4 regions of the Bacillus sp. TCT6 genome follow, and region 1 is predicted to be linked to each of the others. Evidence: a T-box and tRNA genes for the amino acid it is inferred to sense, from the RefSeq annotation. Region 1 holds a T-box; the other regions hold tRNA genes.
What was found. The T-box of region 1 lies ahead of asnS (asparagine--tRNA ligase). A T-box ahead of a tRNA ligase gene usually reads a tRNA of that ligase, here a tRNA-Asn.
Positions count from the first base shown of each region.

Region 2: it has a tRNA-Asn gene. The T-box ahead of asnS (asparagine--tRNA ligase) is inferred to sense a tRNA for this amino acid. The anticodon was not compared.
Region 3: it has a tRNA-Asn gene. The T-box ahead of asnS (asparagine--tRNA ligase) is inferred to sense a tRNA for this amino acid. The anticodon was not compared.
Region 4: it has a tRNA-Asn gene. The T-box ahead of asnS (asparagine--tRNA ligase) is inferred to sense a tRNA for this amino acid. The anticodon was not compared.

Region 1 covers NZ_JBVYHX010000001.1:4,200,591-4,204,860, reverse strand. Annotated here, with positions in the region: gene pheT (phenylalanine--tRNA ligase subunit beta) at 1-751, shown strand, start outside; T-box leader at 905-1,156, shown strand; gene asnS (asparagine--tRNA ligase) at 1,209-2,600, shown strand; gene AC0ONG_RS21440 (YuzL family protein) at 2,694-2,828, shown strand; gene AC0ONG_RS21435 (hypothetical protein) at 2,869-3,120, opposite strand; gene rnhC (ribonuclease HIII) at 3,366-4,270, opposite strand, start outside.
Region 2 covers NZ_JBVYHX010000001.1:480,330-484,599, reverse strand. Annotated here, with positions in the region: gene AC0ONG_RS02320 (DUF3965 domain-containing protein) at 1-1,071, opposite strand, end outside; gene AC0ONG_RS02315 (CBS domain-containing protein) at 1,393-1,812, opposite strand; tRNA gene AC0ONG_RS02310 (tRNA-Glu) at 1,942-2,013, opposite strand; tRNA gene AC0ONG_RS02305 (tRNA-Asn) at 2,015-2,089, opposite strand; tRNA gene AC0ONG_RS02300 (tRNA-Ile) at 2,101-2,174, opposite strand; tRNA gene AC0ONG_RS02295 (tRNA-Trp) at 2,184-2,254, opposite strand; tRNA gene AC0ONG_RS02290 (tRNA-Thr) at 2,261-2,333, opposite strand; tRNA gene AC0ONG_RS02285 (tRNA-Phe) at 2,344-2,419, opposite strand; tRNA gene AC0ONG_RS02280 (tRNA-Asp) at 2,428-2,503, opposite strand; tRNA gene AC0ONG_RS02275 (tRNA-Met) at 2,507-2,583, opposite strand; tRNA gene AC0ONG_RS02270 (tRNA-Ser) at 2,604-2,696, opposite strand; tRNA gene AC0ONG_RS02265 (tRNA-Ser) at 2,751-2,843, opposite strand; tRNA gene AC0ONG_RS02260 (tRNA-Ala) at 2,864-2,936, opposite strand; tRNA gene AC0ONG_RS02255 (tRNA-Pro) at 2,952-3,025, opposite strand; tRNA gene AC0ONG_RS02250 (tRNA-Arg) at 3,036-3,109, opposite strand; tRNA gene AC0ONG_RS02245 (tRNA-Leu) at 3,113-3,201, opposite strand; tRNA gene AC0ONG_RS02240 (tRNA-Gly) at 3,218-3,292, opposite strand; tRNA gene AC0ONG_RS02235 (tRNA-Leu) at 3,322-3,402, opposite strand; tRNA gene AC0ONG_RS02230 (tRNA-Lys) at 3,418-3,493, opposite strand; tRNA gene AC0ONG_RS02225 (tRNA-Gln) at 3,498-3,572, opposite strand; tRNA gene AC0ONG_RS02220 (tRNA-Tyr) at 3,584-3,667, opposite strand; tRNA gene AC0ONG_RS02215 (tRNA-Val) at 3,676-3,751, opposite strand; rRNA gene rrf (5S ribosomal RNA) at 3,757-3,872, opposite strand; rRNA gene AC0ONG_RS02205 (23S ribosomal RNA) at 3,973-4,270, opposite strand, start outside.
Region 3 covers NZ_JBVYHX010000001.1:268,055-272,324, forward strand. Annotated here, with positions in the region: rRNA gene AC0ONG_RS01220 (23S ribosomal RNA) at 1-1,819, shown strand, start outside; rRNA gene rrf (5S ribosomal RNA) at 1,920-2,035, shown strand; tRNA gene AC0ONG_RS01230 (tRNA-Asn) at 2,044-2,118, shown strand; tRNA gene AC0ONG_RS01235 (tRNA-Ser) at 2,121-2,212, shown strand; tRNA gene AC0ONG_RS01240 (tRNA-Glu) at 2,230-2,304, shown strand; tRNA gene AC0ONG_RS01245 (tRNA-Val) at 2,309-2,384, shown strand; tRNA gene AC0ONG_RS01250 (tRNA-Met) at 2,411-2,487, shown strand; tRNA gene AC0ONG_RS01255 (tRNA-Asp) at 2,491-2,566, shown strand; tRNA gene AC0ONG_RS01260 (tRNA-Phe) at 2,576-2,651, shown strand; tRNA gene AC0ONG_RS01265 (tRNA-Thr) at 2,670-2,745, shown strand; tRNA gene AC0ONG_RS01270 (tRNA-Tyr) at 2,756-2,839, shown strand; tRNA gene AC0ONG_RS01275 (tRNA-Trp) at 2,847-2,920, shown strand; tRNA gene AC0ONG_RS01280 (tRNA-His) at 2,940-3,015, shown strand; tRNA gene AC0ONG_RS01285 (tRNA-Gln) at 3,079-3,153, shown strand; tRNA gene AC0ONG_RS01290 (tRNA-Gly) at 3,159-3,233, shown strand; tRNA gene AC0ONG_RS01295 (tRNA-Cys) at 3,248-3,318, shown strand; tRNA gene AC0ONG_RS01300 (tRNA-Leu) at 3,329-3,410, shown strand; gene AC0ONG_RS01305 (DUF3884 family protein) at 3,596-3,916, opposite strand; gene AC0ONG_RS01310 (YebC/PmpR family DNA-binding transcriptional regulator) at 4,269-4,270, shown strand, end outside.
Region 4 covers NZ_JBVYHX010000001.1:4,524,913-4,529,182, reverse strand. Annotated here, with positions in the region: rRNA gene AC0ONG_RS23320 (23S ribosomal RNA) at 1-238, shown strand, start outside; rRNA gene rrf (5S ribosomal RNA) at 340-455, shown strand; tRNA gene AC0ONG_RS23310 (tRNA-Val) at 460-535, shown strand; tRNA gene AC0ONG_RS23305 (tRNA-Thr) at 540-615, shown strand; tRNA gene AC0ONG_RS23300 (tRNA-His) at 626-701, shown strand; tRNA gene AC0ONG_RS23295 (tRNA-Leu) at 724-804, shown strand; tRNA gene AC0ONG_RS23290 (tRNA-Gly) at 834-908, shown strand; tRNA gene AC0ONG_RS23285 (tRNA-Leu) at 925-1,013, shown strand; tRNA gene AC0ONG_RS23280 (tRNA-Arg) at 1,017-1,090, shown strand; tRNA gene AC0ONG_RS23275 (tRNA-Pro) at 1,101-1,174, shown strand; tRNA gene AC0ONG_RS23270 (tRNA-Ala) at 1,190-1,262, shown strand; tRNA gene AC0ONG_RS23265 (tRNA-Met) at 1,283-1,359, shown strand; tRNA gene AC0ONG_RS23260 (tRNA-Ile) at 1,364-1,440, shown strand; tRNA gene AC0ONG_RS23255 (tRNA-Ser) at 1,458-1,550, shown strand; tRNA gene AC0ONG_RS23250 (tRNA-Met) at 1,579-1,655, shown strand; tRNA gene AC0ONG_RS23245 (tRNA-Asp) at 1,659-1,734, shown strand; tRNA gene AC0ONG_RS23240 (tRNA-Phe) at 1,744-1,819, shown strand; tRNA gene AC0ONG_RS23235 (tRNA-Thr) at 1,834-1,909, shown strand; tRNA gene AC0ONG_RS23230 (tRNA-Lys) at 1,920-1,995, shown strand; tRNA gene AC0ONG_RS23225 (tRNA-Gly) at 2,009-2,079, shown strand; tRNA gene AC0ONG_RS23220 (tRNA-Ile) at 2,090-2,166, shown strand; tRNA gene AC0ONG_RS23215 (tRNA-Asn) at 2,174-2,248, shown strand; tRNA gene AC0ONG_RS23210 (tRNA-Ser) at 2,256-2,346, shown strand; tRNA gene AC0ONG_RS23205 (tRNA-Glu) at 2,352-2,423, shown strand; gene AC0ONG_RS23200 (MFS transporter) at 2,570-3,793, opposite strand; gene AC0ONG_RS23195 (TetR/AcrR family transcriptional regulator) at 4,115-4,270, shown strand, end outside.

The DNA of each region.
Region 1 (4,270 bases):
AAGCTTAGTGCCACAATTGCTAGAAGCAGTTTCATACAATGTTGCTCGTAAAAACGACAGCGTTGCTTTATACGAAGTAGGTTCTATCTTCTTACCAACAGAAGCAGGAGAACTTCCGAAAGAAGAACAACACCTTGCAGGTGTTATGACAGGTCTTGCTCTTCACCATGCATGGCAAGGTGAGAAGAAAGTAGTAGACTTCTTCGTTGTGAAAGGTGTACTAGAAGGACTATTCGACGTACTTGGCGTTTCAAACCAAATCACATATGCACCAGCGAAACGTGAAGGTATGCACCCAGGTCGTACAGCTGACATCGTATTAGATGGCGAAGTAATTGGTTTCATCGGTCAATTGCACCCAGAAGCAGAAAAACAATTAGATGTGAAAAATACATTCGTATTTGAACTATCTCTTGTAAAAATATTCGGTGCAGACGCTGAAGAAACTTACTACTCAGCAATTCCGCGTTTCCCATCTATGACACGTGACATGGCTGTTGTAGTAACAAAAGAAACAAAAGCTGGTGAAATGAAGCAAGTCATTGCTGAAGCTGGCGGAGAACTTTTGAAAGACGTAACACTATTCGACTTATACGAAGGTGAAAAAATGGAAGAAGGCAAGAAATCACTTGCATTCTCTATGACTTACTTCGATGCAGAACGTACGTTAACAGATGAAGAAGTAACAGAAGCGCATAACCGTGTATTAACAACGGTAGAAGAGAAATTTGGTGCGGAGTTACGTAAGTAATTAGAAAATTGCCGGATTCATTCCGGCAATTTTTTTATTGCACAATCGTCGACAGATGTCGGTAAGTCGATATATTACAAAAATCGCTTATATATTTTATGGCATCTTGCATCTTTCTCTCGAATGTAGTACATTAATTTTAGTTTAACAAAATGAAAGACGATGATAAGGAAAAGTAGTATATACTATAATCCAAAGCGAGTCAGGGGCGGTGAGAGCCTGATGAGGCGGTATATGTGAAGAACACCTTGGAGTTGCTAACCGAAATTGAATCTTGTATTCAAGAGTAGACTTAGACGGGAAGCCGGCCTGTTACAAACCGGGAAGTATGTATTACATACGAGTTAAAGTTGGTCTTTATGACAAATTGGGTGGTACCGCGAAGTTTAACCTTTCGTCCCTTTATGGATGAAAGGTTTTTTTGTATTTAAATATATCAGCAAAGGAGAATTTCACTATGGAAAACACATTAGTAAAAAGTCTGTATAGAGATACAGAAAAGTATGCAGGTCAAACAGTACAAGTATCAGGGTGGATTCGTAATTTACGTGATTCAAAAGCATTTGGTTTCATCGAATTAAACGACGGTAGCTTTTTCAAAAGCGTTCAAATCGTTTTCGATACAGAATTAGAGAACTTTAAAGAAATTGCAAAGCTTCCACTTAGCTCTTCAGTGAAAGTAGAAGGTAAAGTAATTGCAACGCCTGGAGCGAAGCAACCATTTGAAATTAAAGCAGAAAAAATTGATATCGAGGGCTTATCAGATTCTGATTACCCACTTCAAAAGAAGCGTCATACGTTTGAATACTTACGTACAATCGCTCACTTACGTCCAAGAACAAATGCATTCTCTGCAACGTTCCGCGTACGTTCTATCGCAGCATTTGCGATTCACCAGTTCTTCCAAGAGCGTGGATTCGTACATGTTCACACACCAATCATCACTGGTAGTGATACAGAAGGTGCTGGCGAAATGTTCCGCGTAACAACACAAGATTTAAACAACGTACCAAAAGGTGAAGACGGACAAGTTGATGAGTCAAAAGACTTCTTCGGTAAAGAAACAAACTTAACAGTAAGTGGACAGCTGAACGCTGAAGCGTATGCATTAGCATTCCGTGATGTATATACATTCGGACCTACATTCCGTGCAGAAAACTCAAACACAACTCGCCACGCTGCTGAGTTCTGGATGGTTGAGCCTGAGATTGCATTCGCTGAGTTAGGCGATGTAATGGATCTTACAGAAGATATGCTGAAATATGCAATGAAATATGTATTAGAGCATGCACCAGAAGAAATGGACTTCTTCAACAGCTTCGTTGATAAAACAGTTCTAGAGCGTATGAACAACGTGATTAACTCTGACTTCGGTCGCATCACATATACAGAAGCAATTAAAGTACTTCAAGAATCAGGTGCTGACTTCAAGTACCCAGTAGAATGGGGTATTGACTTACAAACAGAGCATGAAAGATACTTATCAGAAGAGATCTTCAAACGCCCTGTATTCGTAACTGACTACCCGAAAGACATTAAAGCGTTCTACATGCGTATGAATGAAGATGGAAAAACAGTAGCTGCTACTGACCTTCTAGTTCCTGGCATCGGCGAATTAATCGGCGGAAGTCAACGTGAAGAAAGAATGGACGTTTTAGTAGACAGAATTAAAGAATTAGGTATGAACGAAGAGGACTACTGGTGGTACTTAGAACTTAGAAAATACGGCGGTACAAAACACGCTGGATTCGGTCTAGGTTTCGAGCGCTTCCTAATGTACATCACTGGTATGGCTAACATCCGTGACGTAATTCCATTCCCAAGAACTCCAGGTTCTTCTGAGTTCTAAAATATGAAAAAAGCGAGAGGATTTCCTCTCGCTTTTTTGTTTGCATAGTTTATGACCCCGTAGCAAAAAGTAACGCGAAGGGGTGAGAATAAAATGAGTAAAAAAGTGAAAAAAGATCATTCAAGATCGAGCCTAGGTTCTCCGGAAGTAGAAGGACAAGGAACGACGACACATGAAACAGGTTCTCATAAGGTATCTTCATCTAATAAGAAGCAGAAACAAAGCTAACATAAAAAAGGAGAGTCTTAGGGGCTCTCCTTTTTATGTATTACATCTTGTTATCGTTAATCTCTTTTGTAATTTGATCTATGTCTTTGTCTAATCGATCTAAATAGAAAAACCATAGTAAACTCATGAACACGTGATAGATGGCCATAACGCTAAGGCTATCAGATATGTTTTCGAATGTGGATTTAGTAGTGAAGAAAGTGCCCCAAACAGTAGAAATAATGAAGTAAGAAAGTGGACCTACGAGATGTACGAAAACATATAATAACTTTTTCACTTTTACAGCGTTTATATAAATTCCCTCCTTTAAATTATTGAATGCAGGCTTTTCACTTAGTATCTGAATATTTTCTCTAATTTTGAACTGTCTTTCGTGTGGATCGCCTAGTAAAATATTTAGAATCATTTGTAGAAGTAGCAATGGGAATCTCCTCGTATGTTAGAATAATCTGTATATTGTAATTGTCACAAAACTATAAGGACAATAGTAGGGTGAAACAAAAAACAGGAGTTTGTAGGCTCCTGTTTTTGTCGATACTATTTTAATAAGCGAAACGCCTTCTCCGTATTAGCGAAATGCAGTTTCACAAACTCGGATAATCGTTCTTTACCAAGCTTTTGAATTAATTTAGCTGCAGCAATATCAACTTGTTTACCAGCACCTTTTGGAAGTGGCATACCAGCTTTTTTGCTTAGTTCGTCAAACTGTTTTACGAATGAGTAGCGAGCTAAAATAGAAGCAGCGGCTACTGCTAAATGGACGCTTTCACCTTTCGTCGCGAAATAAACATTTTCACGCTGTACCTGTTTTTGTTTTGCTAAATATTTATAGTATGTATCAGGTTGTGTGAATTGATCGATTAAGACGCCTTCAGGTTTTGTAGGTGCCATTTTACCTAATAAGTTTGTAATAGCTTTATTATGTAGCAAGGCTTTTAGCTTACCTTGGTTGTTTCCTTTATCAAATAGCTCGTTATATTTTTCATTATGAAGGACAAGAGAGCTGTAAGGAACAACATGTAGAAGTTGTTTCGCAATGGCAGTAATTTGATCGTCATTTAAGTTTTTAGAGTCTTTTACACCAAGTTCTTTTAGTAGTGGAATTTGCTTTGCATCTACATATACAGCAACGACTGTCATCGGTCCAAAGAAATCTCCCGTACCAACTTCATCAGACCCTACAATAGACATTGTACTGATGGAAGCAGGCGGTGCATAACGATGTGAATCGACAGTTTTTTTTACAGCTGTTTTGGGTGTTTGAGAGACAGTTTGCCAACGAGAAGCTTCTGCTTCAGCGCGGCCTCCTTGGAACATTACTTTTCCAGATTTATACGCTGTAATCGTGCAAGATGGTACCTTTGCCATGAAGATCCCGCCTTGCGGAGTTTTCGGGCTAAGCGAATGTTTATATTGTTGTTTCATGTCTTCAATTACTGTAG
Region 2 (4,270 bases), 3.7 Mb from region 1:
ATAGAAAAGAATATCATGAATCGTTGCATAACGCTTATTTTTAAGAAATAGCCTAAAGAATGATGGTAAACAATCATGTAATTGTATAAATATATAATTGCGTAGTGTTTCTTCTTTATATTCAATGCCCTTACAAATATACAGTAATTCTTCACAATAATATGCATGCTGTGGAACTTGTATCATTTCGAAAAATGGCACATAAGATAGTAGCTTTCCAATAAAATGACCATATCGATCCATTACTCCTATCGTCATATGCTCCATCATTTCTTTCATCACATATAAATAATCATCTACATGCGTTGTCTTTAATGGGTCTAAGCGATCGGAAATTTGAGATAATACAGCTCTTTGACATGCTAAAACTGCCTGACTAGGTCCATAATATGATAGGAAATCTGTACACTTACGATATTTCCGTAATAAATCATGTGTATACAAATCATATACAAAAGTATTACAATACATTGCTAAACTCATCATATCACTATTTAATTGCTCTTTTGATAATGATTTCGCTCTCTTGCACATATAAAAGAATGTAAATTCCAATACTTCTTTATGAGATAATAAATGTTTACAATCGGTTATACACTTCTCATTAAATTTAACTCTATCCCAAATTTCAATATCCCTATCTGTCAATTCACCTATACGATATTTAATAATTAAATAATTTAAAGCAACTGATTGCGTCAAAAGATCCCATGTTTCATATTCCAATGAAGTATGAACAAACTCAGCTAATCCTTGCGCTATCATAAAATCATTTGCCTCTTCATACCAACCAATCTCTTGGCATAAGCGAAGAATACGCACTAAAGTTGGAATTTCATCTTTATGAAACTGCGGTAATTTCTTTGCTTTATTCATGCCATATACGATAAATGCCGCTAAATTTTCTTCTTTATAAAATTCTTTCTCTTTCCATACTAATATAGTTCGTTCTTTCCCCTCACCTTTTGGGTGACAAGGTACAAGCAAAGAAAATAATTCAGCGAAATTATTTGGTTCTATATATGTATCTGTAACCAAATTCCAATTTGGATCGCCCTGTACAGCCTTCATATAATTCCCCTTCCCTTTTCATCTATGTAGGAAATATTAATTTATTATCGCACCACTAAAAATTAATATTGTTATATTCAAAATCTATCATAATACTTATATCTATCAGTATATCATCTTTTCTCTTATTAAAAATTAAGAATAACAAATTTTAAAAAAATGTCGAAATTATTAACCGTATCCTTATTATATAATGTCTCAGATACATCACGCTAACATATTAGTTTAATCCATATATGCTAGAATAATGCATCTGAACTTTATATATAATTTAGCTCTTTATGAGTGACCATTAAACTCTCGGTTAATTAAAGTTTCAATTTACTCTGTACGCTCTGAGATTTCGCTCAAGGCAAATCCAGCTTGATCATCTGCTGATTCCCTTATAGCTAAATCTCCTAGTGCTAACATGCCAATAAGCTGACCACTATCAACTACTGGTAACCGTCTAATTTGATACTGTGCCATTAGCTCTGTAGCTTTTTCAATAGAATCATTTGGAGAAACTGAGATAATATTTGTTGTCATTACATTTGTAATTTTATTAGATCCAGGATGTTTTTCAGCAATCCCTCGAACAACTAAATCTCGATCAGTAACAAGCCCAACAACTTGCTCATTTTCAACAACAGGAATTAATCCAACCGATTCTTCCTTCATTTTTACAGCTGCCTCATATACATTGTCTAGCGGTGTACAATGTACAATATGGGTACTCATTAAGTCTCTAACTTGTGTCATTATTTATTTCCTCCTTTTTATACATACCATAGCTTTTCCAAAATTCCTTTATTTATTTCTGGAAAGTAACATTATAAAAAGGATTAACAAAATAAAAAAGAGCCAGCATAATGCTGACTCTTTTTTGTATGACCCGTACGGGATTCGAACCCGTGTTACCGCCGTGAAAGGGCGGTGTCTTAACCACTTGACCAACGGGCCATGGCTCCGCAGGTAGGACTCGAACCTACGACCGATCGGTTAACAGCCGATAGCTCTACCACTGAGCTACTGCGGAATAATATATGATGGGCCTAAATGGACTCGAACCATCGACCTCACGCTTATCAGGCGTGCGCTCTAACCAGCTGAGCTATAGGCCCATATACTTACAGGGGCAGTAGGAATCGAACCCACACTGGAGGTTTTGGAGACCTCAGTTCTACCTTTAAACTATGCCCCTAAATGATGCCGGCTAGAGGACTTGAACCCCCAACCTACTGATTACAAGTCAGTTGCTCTACCAATTGAGCTAAGCCGGCATAAAAAAAATGGTGGCTCGGGACGGAATCGAACCGCCGACACGAGGATTTTCAGTCCTCTGCTCTACCGACTGAGCTACCGAGCCAACATAAATGGCGGTCCCGACCGGGGTCGAACCGGCGATCTCCTGCGTGACAGGCAGGCATGTTAACCACTACACCACGGGACCATTTGGTTGCGGGGACAGGATTTGAACCTGCGACCTTCGGGTTATGAGCCCGACGAGCTACCGTACTGCTCCACCCCGCGACAATATTAAATTTAAAAAATGGAGGAGGTAGAGGGATTCGAACCCCCGCGCGACTCTCGCCGCCTGTCGGTTTTCAAGACCGATCCCTTCAGCCGAACTTGGGTATACCTCCATGAAGGAAAAATAAATATTTTATTATTATATGTCTAAACCATTTAAAAGAAAATGGAGGAGGTAGAGGGATTCGAACCCCCGCGCGATTCTCACCGCCTGTCGGTTTTCAAGACCGATCCCTTCAGCCGAACTTGGGTATACCTCCGAGACATATATTAAATAAAGTGGAGCCTAGCGGGATCGAACCGCTGACCTCCTGCGTGCAAGGCAGGCGCTCTCCCAGCTGAGCTAAGGCCCCATGTTTTTTGGAATATCGGGAAGACAGGATTTGAACCTGCGACCCCCTGGTCCCAAACCAGGTGCTCTACCAAGCTGAGCCACTTCCCGTTAATAAAAGCGCGCCCGAGAGGAGTCGAACCCCTAACCTCTTGATCCGTAGTCAAACGCTCTATCCAATTGAGCTACGGGCGCATATGGTGCCGAGGGCGGGGGTCGAACCCGCACGGTGGTCACCCACCGCAGGATTTTAAGTCCTGTGCGTCTGCCTGTTCCGCCACCCCGGCATGTCATATTGAAAATTGGAGCGGAAGACGGGATTCGAACCCGCGACCCCAACCTTGGCAAGGTTGTATTCTACCACTGAACTACTTCCGCAAGACATGTATGAGTTGTTTTATTAAAAGTGCGGGTGAAGGGAGTCGAACCCCCACGCCAAAGGCGCTAGATCCTAAGTCTAGTGCGTCTGCCAATTCCGCCACACCCGCATGTTTTATTAAAAATGGTGAGCCATGAAGGATTCGAACCTTCGACCCTCTGATTAAAAGTCAGATGCTCTACCAACTGAGCTAATGGCTCTTAATGGCTGGGCTAGCTGGATTCGAACCAGCGCATGACGGAGTCAAAGTCCGTTGCCTTACCGCTTGGCTATAGCCCAATAATTAAGAATGGTGGAGGGGGGCAGATTCGAACTGCCGAACCCGAAGGAGCGGATTTACAGTCCGCCGCGTTTAGCCACTTCGCTACCCCTCCGACATATATGGTGGAGGATGACGGGATCGAACCGCCGACCCCCTGCTTGTAAGGCAGGTGCTCTCCCAGCTGAGCTAATCCTCCATTTTGCCTGGCAACGTCCTACTCTCACAGGGACAAGGTCCCAACTACCATCGGCGCTAGAGAGCTTAACTTCCGTGTTCGGTATGGGAACGGGTGTGACCTCTCTGCCATCATTACCAGACTGTATTCATTTAAGACAAGAATCATTTTAACTTATTTACTTTTGAAAGTCAACAAGTTTTTATATTCTTTCAAAACTAGATAACATTGCTTCATATTATATGGTTAAGTCCTCGATCTATTAGTATTCGTCAGCTCCACATGTCACCATGCTTCCACCTCGAACCTATCAACCTGATCATCTTTCAGGGATCTTACTAGCTTACGCTATGGGAAATCTCATCTTGAGGGGGGCTTCATGCTTAGATGCTTTCAGCACTTATCCCTTCCGCACATAGCTACCCAGCTATGCCCTTGGCAGAACAACTGGTACACCAGCGGTGCGTCCATCCCGGTCCTCTCGTACTAAGGACAGCTCCTCTCAAATTTCCTACGCCCACGACGGATAGGGACCGAACT
Region 3 (4,270 bases), 3.9 Mb from region 1:
TGTTGGCTTAGAAGCAGCCACCATTTAAAGAGTGCGTAATAGCTCACTAGTCGAGTGACTCTGCGCCGAAAATGTACCGGGGCTAAATACACCACCGAAGCTGCGAATTGATACCAATGGTATCAGTGGTAGGGGAGCGTTCTAAGTGCAGTGAAGTCAGACCGGAAGGACTGGTGGAGCGCTTAGAAGTGAGAATGCCGGTATGAGTAGCGAAAGACGGGTGAGAATCCCGTCCACCGAATGCCTAAGGTTTCCTGAGGAAGGCTCGTCCGCTCAGGGTTAGTCAGGACCTAAGCCGAGGCCGACAGGCGTAGGCGATGGACAACAGGTTGATATTCCTGTACCACCTCTTTATCGTTTGAGCAATGGAGGGACGCAGAAGGATAGAAGAAGCGTGCGATTGGTTGTGCACGTCCAAGCAGTTAGGCTGATAAGTAGGCAAATCCGCTTATCGTGAAGGCTGAGCTGTGATGGGGAAGCTCCTTATGGAGCGAAGTCTTTGATTCCCCGCTGCCAAGAAAAGCTTCTAGCGAGATAAAAGGTGCCTGTACCGCAAACCGACACAGGTAGGCGAGGAGAGAATCCTAAGGTGTGCGAGAGAACTCTGGTTAAGGAACTCGGCAAAATGACCCCGTAACTTCGGGAGAAGGGGTGCTTTCTTAACGGAAAGCCGCAGTGAATAGGCCCAAGCGACTGTTTAGCAAAAACACAGCTCTCTGCGAAGCCGTAAGGCGAAGTATAGGGGGTGACACCTGCCCGGTGCTGGAAGGTTAAGGAGAGGGGTTAGCGTAAGCGAAGCTCTGAACTGAAGCCCCAGTAAACGGCGGCCGTAACTATAACGGTCCTAAGGTAGCGAAATTCCTTGTCGGGTAAGTTCCGACCCGCACGAAAGGTGTAACGATTTGGGCACTGTCTCAACCAGAGACTCGGTGAAATTATAGTACCTGTGAAGATGCAGGTTACCCGCGACAGGACGGAAAGACCCCGTGGAGCTTTACTGTAGCCTGATATTGAATTTTGGTACAGTTTGTACAGGATAGGCGGGAGCCATTGAAACCGGAGCGCTAGCTTCGGTGGAGGCGCTGGTGGGATACCGCCCTGACTGTATTGAAATTCTAACCTACGGGTCTTATCGACCCGGGAGACAGTGTCAGGTGGGCAGTTTGACTGGGGCGGTCGCCTCCTAAAGTGTAACGGAGGCGCCCAAAGGTTCCCTCAGAATGGTTGGAAATCATTCGTAGAGTGCAAAGGCATAAGGGAGCTTGACTGCGAGACCTACAAGTCGAGCAGGGACGAAAGTCGGGCTTAGTGATCCGGTGGTTCCGCATGGAAGGGCCATCGCTCAACGGATAAAAGCTACCCCGGGGATAACAGGCTTATCTCCCCCAAGAGTCCACATCGACGGGGAGGTTTGGCACCTCGATGTCGGCTCATCGCATCCTGGGGCTGTAGTCGGTCCCAAGGGTTGGGCTGTTCGCCCATTAAAGCGGTACGCGAGCTGGGTTCAGAACGTCGTGAGACAGTTCGGTCCCTATCCGTCGTGGGCGTAGGAAATTTGAGAGGAGCTGTCCTTAGTACGAGAGGACCGGGATGGACGCACCGCTGGTGTACCAGTTGTTCTGCCAAGGGCATAGCTGGGTAGCTATGTGCGGAAGGGATAAGTGCTGAAAGCATCTAAGCATGAAGCCCCCCTCAAGATGAGATTTCCCATAGCGTAAGCTAGTAAGATCCCTGAAAGATGATCAGGTTGATAGGTTCGAGGTGGAAGCATGGTGACATGTGGAGCTGACGAATACTAATAGATCGAGGACTTAACCATATAATATGTAGCGATGTTATCTAGTTTTGAGAGAACATAAAAAATTTGTTGACTTTTAAAGTGAATAAGTTATAATAATGATTGTCTCAAAAGAATAATGTCTGGTAATGATGGCAGAGAGGTCACACCCGTTCCCATACCGAACACGGAAGTTAAGCTCTCTAGCGCCGATGGTAGTTGGGACCTTGTCCCTGTGAGAGTAGGACGTTGCCAGGCAATATTATTCCGCAGTAGCTCAGCGGTAGAGCTATCGGCTGTTAACCGATCGGTCGTAGGTTCGATTCCTACCTGCGGAGCCATTGGAGAGCTGTCCGAGTTGGCCGAAGGAGCACGATTGGAAATCGTGTATACGTCACAAGCGTATCAAGGGTTCGAATCCCTTGCTCTCCGCCATAGGATTTATAATATTTGGCCCGTTGGTCAAGTGGTTAAGACACCGCCCTTTCACGGCGGTAACACGGGTTCGAATCCCGTACGGGTCACCACTTTGGAGGATTAGCTCAGCTGGGAGAGCACCTGCCTTACAAGCAGGGGGTCGGCGGTTCGATCCCGTCATCCTCCACCATATGAATTTTATATAAATAGTATTATCGCGGGGTGGAGCAGCACGGTAGCTCGTCGGGCTCATAACCCGAAGGTCGCAGGTTCAAATCCTGTCCCCGCAACCAAATGGTCCCGTGGTGTAGTGGTTAACATGCCTGCCTGTCACGCAGGAGATCGCCGGTTCGACCCCGGTCGGGACCGCCATTTTAATAAGGCTCGGTAGCTCAGTCGGTAGAGCAGAGGACTGAAAATCCTCGTGTCGGCGGTTCGATTCCGTCCCGAGCCACCATTTATTTTAATAAAATACGCCGGCTTAGCTCAATTGGTAGAGCAACTGACTTGTAATCAGTAGGTTGGGGGTTCAAGTCCTCTAGCCGGCACCATGTAAGTTTCGGAGGGGTAGCGAAGTGGCTAAACGCGGCGGACTGTAAATCCGCTCCTTCGGGTTCGGCAGTTCGAATCTGCCCCCCTCCACCATTTACATAGGGGCATAGTTTAAAGGTAGAACTGAGGTCTCCAAAACCTCCAGTGTGGGTTCGATTCCTACTGCCCCTGCCAAATATATTTACACAACATGGCGGTTGTGGCGAAGTGGTTAACGCACCGGATTGTGGCTCCGGCATTCGTGGGTTCGATTCCCATCAGTCGCCCCATTTTTATTTTTAAAATTACAAATAATTTAATTGATACTTACATATAATTAAGTAAGAATTCGATGGGCTATAGCCAAGCGGTAAGGCAACGGACTTTGACTCCGTCATGCGCTGGTTCGAATCCAGCTAGCCCAGCCATTTTTGCGGAAGTAGTTCAGTGGTAGAATACAACCTTGCCAAGGTTGGGGTCGCGGGTTCGAATCCCGTCTTCCGCTCCAATGAAATTTAATATGGCGGCATAGCCAAGTGGTAAGGCAGAGGTCTGCAAAACCTTTATCACCGGTTCAAATCCGGTTGCCGCCTTTTCTTTTGTGCCGATGTGGCGGAATTGGCAGACGCGCACGACTCAAAATCGTGTTCCTTCGGGAGTGTCGGTTCGACCCCGACCATCGGTATCATGAACGTCGTAAAAAAACTCTATACAATTAGTATAGAGTTTTTTTTGTTTTCTTTTCATTACATGACAAAATAAGCACAAAAAGTGTACGGTGAGTAAACTGCGAAACATTAAAAGGATAAAAACAAACATTCAATTTTATCCTTTTAATTGCGGTATTCTATAATATTCCCTTCAAGCACTCTAGAGAGAATTTCTCCACCCCGGTGACATGAAGTTAAATCCGACACCACCAGTAGATATTAGTACATGATCAGCTGTTAATTTCGTAATTTCTAAAAACTTCTTTTCAAACTTTTCTCTGTTGTATTTGTACATAGTTGAGTGGCACGACCACATGTGCGTTGAAGTACTCAACCAGTCCCCTAATTCCTTCAATTCAGGAAACGCCTCAAATTGGATTGGTTCATCTAATTTCATGAATCTTACTTGATAGATAGTTGGGTTTAACTTCTCTCCTATTCCTTTAAAAGCATGTGATTTTTTCTCATTTGAATGTGTCATAATTCTCCCTCCACCTTTTCTTCAAATTTTTCCCTATTTTTATTGTACAGCAATAGAAAGTAATTATGGGAATATTATGGAAATCGGTATCGGCAATATAAAAAGACTCTAACAGAAATGTTAGAGTCTTTTTTGTTAAATTATATTATGTGATGCTAAAATTCGTAATAAACTTAGGAATTCATGTATAATATAACTTGTCGAAAGAACAAAATGATAGTGATTTATATTATGTCTGTAATATGAATCAAAAATGAACTTTTTATATTTCTTTTAAAAATGTGTTGAACACACATTATATTTCATATTAATATTTTTATGTAGATTTAAAACGAGAAAGAGAGTGGAAAGTAT
Region 4 (4,270 bases), 320 kb from region 1:
AGGACCGGGATGGACGCACCGCTGGTGTACCAGTTGTTCTGCCAAGGGCATAGCTGGGTAGCTATGTGCGGAAGGGATAAGTGCTGAAAGCATCTAAGCATGAAGCCCCCCTCAAGATGAGATTTCCCATAGCGTAAGCTAGTAAGATCCCTGAAAGATGATCAGGTTGATAGGTTCGAGGTGGAAGCATGGTGACATGTGGAGCTGACGAATACTAATAGATCGAGGACTTAACCATATAATATGAAGCGATGTTATCTAGTTTTGAAAGAATATAAAAAACTTGTTGACTTTAAAAGTTAAATGAGTTACAATGATTCTTGTCTTAAATGAATACAGTCTGGTAATGATGGCAGAGAGGTCACACCCGTTCCCATACCGAACACGGAAGTTAAGCTCTCTAGCGCCGATGGTAGTTGGGACCTTGTCCCTGTGAGAGTAGGACGTTGCCAGGCAAATGGAGGATTAGCTCAGCTGGGAGAGCACCTGCCTTACAAGCAGGGGGTCGGCGGTTCGATCCCGTCATCCTCCACCATTTAGCCGACTTAGCTCAATTGGTAGAGCAACTGACTTGTAATCAGTAGGTTGGGGGTTCAAGTCCTCTAGTCGGCACCAGAAAATCATGGCGGTTGTGGCGAAGTGGTTAACGCACCGGATTGTGGCTCCGGCATTCGTGGGTTCGATTCCCATCAGTCGCCCCATTTTTTCTTAAAATATTAATATGCGGGTGTGGCGGAATTGGCAGACGCACTAGACTTAGGATCTAGCGCCTTTGGCGTGGGGGTTCGACTCCCTTCACCCGCACTTTTAATAAAATATCTCAAACATGTCTTGCGGAAGTAGTTCAGTGGTAGAATACAACCTTGCCAAGGTTGGGGTCGCGGGTTCGAATCCCGTCTTCCGCTCCAATTTTCAATATGACATGCCGGGGTGGCGGAACAGGCAGACGCACAGGACTTAAAATCCTGCGGTGGGTGACCACCGTGCGGGTTCGACCCCCGCCCTCGGCACCATATGCGCCCGTAGCTCAATTGGATAGAGCGTTTGACTACGGATCAAGAGGTTAGGGGTTCGACTCCTCTCGGGCGCGCTTTTATTAACGGGAAGTGGCTCAGCTTGGTAGAGCACCTGGTTTGGGACCAGGGGGTCGCAGGTTCAAATCCTGTCTTCCCGATATTCCCAAAAACATGGGGCCTTAGCTCAGCTGGGAGAGCGCCTGCCTTGCACGCAGGAGGTCAGCGGTTCGATCCCGCTAGGCTCCACTTATTTTAATATCATTTATGGCGGTGTAGCTCAGCTGGCTAGAGCGTACGGTTCATACCCGTGAGGTCGGGGGTTCGATCCCCTCCGCCGCTACCATAAAGGACCTTTAGCTCAGCTGGTTAGAGCAGACGGCTCATAACCGTCCGGTCGTAGGTTCGAGTCCTACAAGGTCCACCACTAAAGGTTTATATCTCGGAGGTATACCCAAGTTCGGCTGAAGGGATCGGTCTTGAAAACCGACAGGCGGCGAGAGTCGCGCGGGGGTTCGAATCCCTCTACCTCCTCCATTTTTTCTTAAATTACATATTATATCATCGCGGGGTGGAGCAGTACGGTAGCTCGTCGGGCTCATAACCCGAAGGTCGCAGGTTCAAATCCTGTCCCCGCAACCAAATGGTCCCGTGGTGTAGTGGTTAACATGCCTGCCTGTCACGCAGGAGATCGCCGGTTCGACCCCGGTCGGGACCGCCATTTTAATAAGGCTCGGTAGCTCAGTCGGTAGAGCAGAGGACTGAAAATCCTCGTGTCGGCGGTTCGATTCCGTCCCGAGCCACCATTTTGAAGTCGCAAGCCGGCTTAGCTCAATTGGTAGAGCAACTGACTTGTAATCAGTAGGTTGGGGGTTCAAGTCCTCTAGCCGGCACCACTTTCAAAATGAGCCATTAGCTCAGTTGGTAGAGCATCTGACTTTTAATCAGAGGGTCGAAGGTTCGAATCCTTCATGGCTCACCATTTTCAATTTTATGCGGGTGTAGTTTAGTGGTAAAACAAGAGCCTTCCAAGCTCTGGTCGAGAGTTCGATTCTCTTCACCCGCTTTTCAATTATGGGCCTATAGCTCAGCTGGTTAGAGCGCACGCCTGATAAGCGTGAGGTCGATGGTTCGAGTCCATTTAGGCCCACCATAATTGTTCCGCAGTAGCTCAGTGGTAGAGCTATCGGCTGTTAACCGATCGGTCGTAGGTTCGAGTCCTACCTGCGGAGCCATATTTATAGAGAAGTACCCAAGTGGCTCAAGGGGCTCCCCTGCTAAGGGAGTAGATCGCGAACGCGGTGCGAGGGTTCGAATCCCTTCTTCTCTGCCAGAACTGGCCCGTTGGTCAAGTGGTTAAGACACCGCCCTTTCACGGCGGTAACACGGGTTCGAATCCCGTACGGGTCATACTAAAAGAGATAGCATAATCTGCTATCTCTTTTTTGTTGTGTATAGATATAGAAGAAGCTATGACAGATTATAAATAATAAGTTTAAAATAGGATTACCTTTTCTCATACATAAGAAAAGGTAATCCTATTTTTTGAATATGTTTTAACTTTCTATTGAATGTTCATCTTGTTTAATAACAACATGACTATATGCGGAGTGAAGAGTTTTGTAGCCTAAAAGTGCAATAGTTAAGGCAAGGCCTCCTGCTATAATAGCCACATTAAATCCTACATGGGCTCCAAAGTTATCAATAACTAAACCAGCTATCGCTGATCCTAGGGAGACTCCAATTCCAAGTCCTGTAATTGCCCAAGTCATTCCTTCGGTTATCTTTGATTCAGGTACGATTTTTTCCACAAGCCCCATAGTAATAATCATAGTAGGAGCGACAGATAGCCCTGCAAAGAAAACAATAACTACTAGCCAAGTAATACTGTTTACAAAAACTAGTGGCAGCATTGTTATCATGGAAAGTGTGACCGCTATTAAAAACTGATTATAGGGTGGGGTATTGAGTTTAAGGGTACCGAAAATAAGGCCTGCCAGGCATGAACCGATTGCATAGACAGAAAGTACAAAGCTAGCAGCTACTGTGTTTCCTTGCTGCTCAGCAAAAGCTACACTAACGACATCTATTGTGCCGAAGATAGTACCTATAGCAATGAGTGTGAATACTAGTACTCGCAAAGAACCAATTTTAAATACTGTTCCGTTGTTTGTAATGTCGCGAGGGTGTACAGGCGGTTCTGTGCTTTTTTGCATAGTAAATAGGCATACCCCGATTGTAAGAAAAACAGATGATAAAAGTGGCGCTGCTTCTGGGAAGAACATAACACTTAAACTGACAGATAATACAGGACCAATTATGAAGCAAATTTCGTCGACGACCGATTCGAAGGAAAATGCTGTATGCAATTTATGGGATCCGCGGTATAGTTTAGTCCAACGTGCACGTACCATAGCTGACATATTTGGCATACAACCTGCACATAAAGCGGATAGAAATAGCGTCCAATAAGGAGCTTCATATTTCGTACATAGAAGTAAGAGGATTGTAAAGAAAACGCTAATACCTGTAGTCGGAAGAAGTATGCGAGATTGCCCTAATTGATCAGCCATCCGAGAAATATGAGGAGCTAGTAAAGCTGATGATAATGTAAAGGTAGCTGCAACAGCTCCAGCAAGCCAATAGTCACCACTTACTTGAGATAACATGGTAACAATACCAATACCCATCATTGATATGGGCATACGAGCTATAAATCCTGCTAATGAGAATCCTTTTGTACCAGGAGCACTGAAAATCTCACGGTAGGAATTAAACATGATAATCACCACAATATTTGACGTGTACATATACATTCTTCATTCTTTTAACTCCTCCTCTGTTTCATTAATACCTTCTATAAAAAGGGGCAGTGAGTCAATGTAGGGTATAGGTAAGAAGTTATATTATCTTGTAAGCTAGAAATAATTGACATACGCACCGTATGCCAATATCATATTAACATACGGAGCGTATGTCAATTGAAATGTTTTATCTCTGGATAGAGCCGATGTTTAAAGGAGTTATTCTTTTATATAGAGAACGATACTATAGTGCAATTCATTTTGAATAAAGAGAATGAATAGAAGTAGGAGGAAAAGATGATTAAAAAAACGAGAGCAGAAATGATTACTGAAACACGTGCTAAATTGCTGTGGGCAGCAAGAGAGGCTTTTGGTACAGTTGGATATGTAAATACGTCTATGGATGATTTTACAGCATCTGTCGGTTTAACACGTGGTGCAATTTATCATCAT